2 regions of the Lysinibacillus sp. RS11 genome follow, and region 2 is predicted to be linked to the other one. Evidence: a T-box and tRNA genes for the amino acid it is inferred to sense, from the RefSeq annotation. Region 2 holds a T-box; the other holds one or more tRNA genes.
The links. The T-box of region 2 lies ahead of trpS (tryptophan--tRNA ligase). A T-box ahead of a tRNA ligase gene usually reads a tRNA of that ligase, here a tRNA-Trp.
Positions count from the first base shown of each region.

Region 1: it has a tRNA-Trp gene. The T-box ahead of trpS (tryptophan--tRNA ligase) is inferred to sense a tRNA for this amino acid. The anticodon was not compared.

Region 1 is NZ_CP168124.1:233,567-236,746, reverse strand. Features, by position in the region: tRNA gene AB9L17_RS01305 (tRNA-Glu) at 128-199, opposite strand; tRNA gene AB9L17_RS01300 (tRNA-Asn) at 201-277, opposite strand; tRNA gene AB9L17_RS01295 (tRNA-Ile) at 282-358, opposite strand; tRNA gene AB9L17_RS01290 (tRNA-Gly) at 365-438, opposite strand; tRNA gene AB9L17_RS01285 (tRNA-Phe) at 444-519, opposite strand; tRNA gene AB9L17_RS01280 (tRNA-Ser) at 525-617, opposite strand; tRNA gene AB9L17_RS01275 (tRNA-Ala) at 632-707, opposite strand; tRNA gene AB9L17_RS01270 (tRNA-Pro) at 724-800, opposite strand; tRNA gene AB9L17_RS01265 (tRNA-Arg) at 818-894, opposite strand; tRNA gene AB9L17_RS01260 (tRNA-Lys) at 917-989, opposite strand; tRNA gene AB9L17_RS01255 (tRNA-Gln) at 1,005-1,079, opposite strand; tRNA gene AB9L17_RS01250 (tRNA-His) at 1,089-1,164, opposite strand; tRNA gene AB9L17_RS01245 (tRNA-Trp) at 1,212-1,285, opposite strand; tRNA gene AB9L17_RS01240 (tRNA-Tyr) at 1,291-1,374, opposite strand; tRNA gene AB9L17_RS01235 (tRNA-Thr) at 1,381-1,456, opposite strand; tRNA gene AB9L17_RS01230 (tRNA-Asp) at 1,467-1,542, opposite strand; tRNA gene AB9L17_RS01225 (tRNA-Val) at 1,547-1,622, opposite strand; rRNA gene rrf (5S ribosomal RNA) at 1,633-1,748, opposite strand; rRNA gene AB9L17_RS01215 (23S ribosomal RNA) at 1,971-3,180, opposite strand, start outside.
Region 2 is NZ_CP168124.1:808,168-811,347, reverse strand. Features, by position in the region: gene mecA (adaptor protein MecA) at 1-62, opposite strand, end outside; gene spxA (transcriptional regulator SpxA) at 497-892, opposite strand; T-box leader at 1,420-1,653, shown strand; gene trpS (tryptophan--tRNA ligase) at 1,777-2,766, shown strand.

The sequences.
Region 1 (3,180 bases), 570 kb from region 2:
TCAATATTAATCTAACTAATACATGGGGTGTGCAGTTTTGCATTTTAATCCCAGTTGAGCTTCTTTTACATACAAAAACTATGGCAATCATAAAAAAGCATGTTGCACAAATGTGCAACATGCTTGATGACCCCTACGGGATTCGAACCCGTGTTACCGCCGTGAAAGGGCGGTGTCTTAACCACTTGACCAAGGGGCCGTGGCTCCGAAGGCAGGACTCGAACCTGCGACAACCTGATTAACAGTCAGGTGCTACTACCAACTGAGCTACTTCGGAATAATGGTGGGCCTAAATGGACTCGAACCATCGACCTCACGCTTATCAGGCGTGCGCTCTAACCAGCTGAGCTATAGGCCCATTATTTGGAGCGGGTGATGAGAATCGAACTCACGACATCAGCTTGGAAGGCTGAGGTTTTACCATTAAACTACACCCGCAAATATGGTGGGTCAGGACGGAATCGAACCGCCGACACTTAGAGCTTCAATCTAATGCTCTACCAACTGAGCTACTGACCCGGAAATGGAGGAGGTAGAGGGATTCGAACCCCCGCGCGGTGTTACCCGCCTGTCGGTTTTCAAGACCGATCCCTTCAGCCAGACTTGGGTATACCTCCAAAATATTTAGAAATGGTGGAGCCTAGCGGGATCGAACCGCTGACCTCCTGCGTGCAAGGCAGGCGCTCTCCCAGCTGAGCTAAGGCCCCAAAATTTAAGTAAAACTGGTCGGAATGACAGGATTCGAACCTACGACCCCTTGGTCCCAAACCAAGTGCTCTACCAAGCTGAGCTACATTCCGTTACTATTACGATTTTTTGGCGCGCCCGACAGGAGTCGAACCCATAACCTTCTGATCCGTAGTCAGACGCTCTATCCAATTGAGCTACGGGCGCATAATTTTGTATAAAAACTTGATGAGCCATGAAGGACTCGAACCTTCGACCCTCTGATTAAAAGTCAGATGCTCTACCAACTGAGCTAATGGCTCAAACTAAGAAATGAATGGCTGGGGTACTAGGATTCGAACCTAGGCATGACGGAATCAAAATCCGTTGCCTTACCGCTTGGCTATACCCCAATTATTAAATGGGGCGACTGATGGGAATCGAACCCACGAATGCCGGAACCACAATCCGGTGCGTTAACCACTTCGCCACAATCGCCACTATATGTAATCACAGCAGTTCTTGATAACGAGTACCTCGAAACCTGGCAGGGGCAGTAGGAATCGAACCCACACCAAAGGTTTTGGAGACCTCTATTCTACCGTTGAACTATGCCCCTAAAAATGGTGGAGGGGGACGGATTCGAACCGCCGAACCCTAAGGAGCGGATTTACAGTCCGCCGCGTTTAGCCACTTCGCTACCCCTCCAAGGGATGGTGCCGGCGATAGGAGTCGAACCCACGACCTACTGATTACAAGTCAGTTGCTCTACCAACTGAGCTACACCGGCAAAAAAAAAATGGCGGTCCCGACCGGGATCGAACCGGCGATCTCCTGCGTGACAGGCAGGCATGTTAACCGCTACACCACGGGACCATAATGGTGGAGGATGACGGGCTCGAACCGCCGACCCCCTGCTTGTAAGGCAGGTGCTCTCCCAGCTGAGCTAATCCTCCTGGGTATAATGCCTAGCGACGTCCTACTCTCACAGGGGGAAGCCCCCAACTACCATCGGCGCTAAAGAGCTTAACTTCCGTGTTCGGTATGGGAACGGGTGTGACCTCTTTGCCATCATCACTAGACTATTGTCGACCTCCAATACACGGCGTATTACTGCGTCAGCTTCTCTCGCTCAATCGGTCACGTACAGAGGTACGCTCCCTCATTCACTCGTTTGCTTCCTTGTACTACTTGTGTCTTGAAGCTCTCTTCGGTTTTCAATATACATCGTATCTTGAAACCCTTATATGAAAGGTTTTGTTCTTTCAAAACTGGATAAACGTACATTGAATGTTTCAAACATTTTGGTTAAGTCCTCGATCGATTAGTATTCGTCAGCTCCATGTGTCACCACACTTCCACCTCGAACCTATCTACCTCATCGTCTTTGAGGGATCTTACTTACTTGCGTAATGGGAAATCTCATCTTGAGGGGGGCTTCATGCTTAGATGCTTTCAGCACTTATCCCGTCCACACATAGCTACCCAGCGATGCCTTTGGCAAGACAACTGGTACACCAGCGGTGTGTCCATCCCGGTCCTCTCGTACTAAGGACAGCTCCTCTCAAATTTCCTACGCCCACGACGGATAGGGACCGAACTGTCTCACGACGTTCTGAACCCAGCTCGCGTACCGCTTTAATGGGCGAACAGCCCAACCCTTGGGACCGACTACAGCCCCAGGATGCGATGAGCCGACATCGAGGTGCCAAACCTCCCCGTCGATGTGGACTCTTGGGGGAGATAAGCCTGTTATCCCCGGGGTAGCTTTTATCCGTTGAGCGATGGCCCTTCCATGCGGAACCACCGGATCACTAAGCCCGTCTTTCGACCCTGCTCGACTTGTAGGTCTCGCAGTCAAGCTCCCTTGTGCCTTTACACTCTACGAATGATTTCCAACCATTCTGAGGGAACCTTTGGGCGCCTCCGTTACCTTTTAGGAGGCGACCGCCCCAGTCAAACTGTCCGCCTGACACTGTCTCCTGCCCCGCTAAGGGGCATGGGTTAGAATTTCAATACAACCAGGGTAGTATCCCACCGACGCCTCCTTCGAAGCTGGCGCTCCGAGATCTCTGGCTCCTACCTATCCTGTACAAGTTGTACCAAAATTCAATATCAGGCTACAGTAAAGCTCCACGGGGTCTTTCCGTCCTGTCGCGGGTAACCTGCATCTTCACAGGTACTATAATTTCACCGAGTCTCTCGTTGAGACAGTGCCCAGATCGTTACGCCTTTCGTGCGGGTCGGAACTTACCCGACAAGGAATTTCGCTACCTTAGGACCGTTATAGTTACGGCCGCCGTTTACTGGGGCTTCAATTCGCAGCTTCGCTTGCGCTAACCACTCCTCTTAACCTTCCAGCACCGGGCAGGCGTCAGCCCCTATACGTCACCTTACGGTTTTGCAGAGACCTGTGTTTTTGCTAAACAGTCGCCTGGGCCTATTCACTGCGGCTCTCATGCGCTTGCACGCTCAAGAGCACCCCTTCTCCCGAAGTTACGGGGTCATTTTGCC
Region 2 (3,180 bases):
TCTATATCATTGTACGTAATAAAGAGCTTGAGTGTATTTTCGTTTACACGTTCGATGTCCACCAGACCTCATCTCCCTTCACTGTCATTTGTCGAAAAACAGTTTTGTTCCATTAGTATGCTATTATTCATTGTTTTTAACCTCATACTCCATTTTGTTTTTCAACCTTTGACCACACTACAGTAAAACCATAGAGCAACCGAAATCAAAAATAATTGTCCACAGTTGCCTCTAATTCTATTGTATGCTGTTCTGTCATAAAATGAAAAGGATATACACCGTTTCACAGAAGATATTTGAATTATTGAAATTGTAGTAAACTATTAAGTTTAAATCAAGTTTAACATACTTTTACGGAAATATATGACTTTTCCCTACTAATTATTATACTTTATATAGATGGTTTTACATAAGTAAAACATAAAAAAATAGATGTCACAATATGCTTGTTGCATTTGTAACACCTATTACTTATATTATGCAGAATACGGAGTTATTAGTTCACCATGCGCTGTGCTTCTTGTAATTGATAAGCCCGAACCTTACGAGGTAGGAAACGACGAATTTCATCCTCGTTGTAACCAACCTGTAGTCGTTTCTCATCTAAAATAATTGGACGACGTAATAAACCTGGATACTCTTGAATTAATTCATATAAGCGTTGTAATGGTAAACTTTCAACATCAACATTTAATTTTTGGAAAATCTTCGAGCGAGTTGAAATAATTTCATCCGTACCATCCTCTGTCATACGTAAAATTTCTTTTATTTCACGAATGCTTAACGGTTCGGAAAATATATTACGTTCTGTATATGGGATTTCATGTTCCTCTAACCATGCTTTCGCTTTTCGGCAAGACGTACAACTTGGTGATGTAAATAAAGTTACTATCATACTGACACATCCTTTCCATTTAATCATTATCTATAGACCAGTGTGTTAAATTAGAATTAATGTAATGTAAATCTACATACCCATTATACAGTACTCTATTGTATTTGAATATAGTTCCAATAAAAAAAAGAATAACTTTATCACTAAATATTCTGTCTATATTTACACATCATACAAAGTAGTTCCTTCATTGCATGGCTAATGTGTTACTACTAATATTCCCATTCTCAGAGCATTTTAAACACCCTTTAATGAATGGCTCTTGTTCTCATTTAAAAATATTAAACGAGAATAATGTCAATTCAGTGTGTACAAATCTAGACGTATATTTACTAAAATTGGTTGCTTTTCTAACACAAAAGAACAGTAAAAATAGCATATAAGCTTTTTTCGAAAAAAAACACCGCCAAAAGTCTGACTTTACACACTTGCAATCCACCGAGCCTTTATAATATAATTTTTTGCAACAAATCAATAATGTCTTTGGCGAATTCACTTTGCTATCTAGACAGTTATTGTATTAAATAAAAACGCTGACGAAGAGTAGTACATATGCAATTTGCACGTTTAGAGAGTCTGTGGTTGCTGCAAACAGATCGTGTAAGCATATGGAATGGACTTCTGAGTTAGCTTTGTGAACGACTAAGTATCCTTACTTGCGTCTATTAGCAAAGCTCGTCCCTTCACGTTACGAAGCAAAGTGGCCGTTTTAGGCAAGCTGGGTGGTACCGCGGATTCTAACATCATTCGTCCCTTCATTAGAAAAACTAATGAGGACGCATGATGTTTTTTATTTTGGATATCAAATATGCCTCGGATGGGTACTTATGTAACAGACAAATGACTGCCACTGAGGCGACAAATTACAAGGAGGAAATGACATGACAACTATTTTTTCAGGCGTACAGCCAACAGGGATTGTAACTTTAGGGAACTATTTAGGTGCATTTAAGCAATTCCCTGCATTACAAGACGAGGGGAACGCTATTTATTGTATCGTTGATCAGCATGCTATAACAGTGGCACAGGATCCAAAAGAATTACGCCAAAATATTCGCAACTTAGCAGCTACGTATATCGCTACTGGTATCGATCCTAAAAAATCTACACTATTTATTCAATCTGAAGTGCCAGCTCACGCACAGGCAGGCTGGATACTACAATGTGTCTCATCGATTGGTGAACTTGAACGTATGACACAATTCAAGGATAAATCTCATGGTAAGGAAAGTGTTTCTGCAGCTCTTTTAACATATCCACCACTAATGGCAGCAGATATCCTTTTGTATAACACAAACATCGTTCCGGTTGGTGATGACCAGAAACAGCATATTGAGCTTACTCGTGATCTTGCAGAGCGCTTTAACAAACGTTTTGGTGATGTTTTAACGATTCCTGAAATTCAATTGCCGAAAGCAGGAGCTCGTATTAAATCACTTCAAGAACCAACAAAGAAAATGAGTAAATCAGATCCAAATACAAAAGCTACAATTAAGTTTTTAGATTCAGCGAAAGATATTGAGAAAAAAATTAAATCAGCGGTTACTGACTCTGATGGTATTGTGGCATTTGATGTGGAAAATAAACCTGGTGTTTCTAATTTACTAACAATCGAGTCTGCCATTTCAGGCGTATCTATTGATGATCTTGTAAAAAAATATGAAGGCGTTGGCTACGGTGGTTTCAAGCAAGGTGTTGCAGCAGTAGTTATTGATCACCTTACACCAATTCAAGAGAAGTTCTACAATTTAGTAGAATCCTCAGAATTAGATACCATTTTAGATGAAGGTGCTGAAAAGGCAAACGCTATTGCTAGTGCTACATTAAAACGCATGGAAGAAGCAATGGGCCTTGGGCGTGCACGTCGCTAAAAGATAACGGAATTGATTCTCTCCCAAATACAGTAGTATTGGTGGGATTTATCGCAAGAGCTTGACCAAAAAGAGTGTATGCTTAGAGTCACGTTTTATCTTTTACGTTTAACGTTTTATCAAAACCAAGATCAAGCACAACAGCGCATAACACGATGGCTGATCCAATAGCCATATAAAACTCTGTTGTATGCACCATGAATTTAAAAACAACTATCCAGGAATATCCGAGTGTCCGATAATTCAAATACAATATGAGATTCCCTAATGAGAGAATCAATAGGCCATAGCATATTAAAAATAAAAAGAGTCGGAACATGATAAGGGCATCCTTTCTATTTCTTCTTACTTATCATCTATTCACAAAACTATAAAAAAAGACGTCAGCCATGTAAATTGGCTGACGTTTTTTTG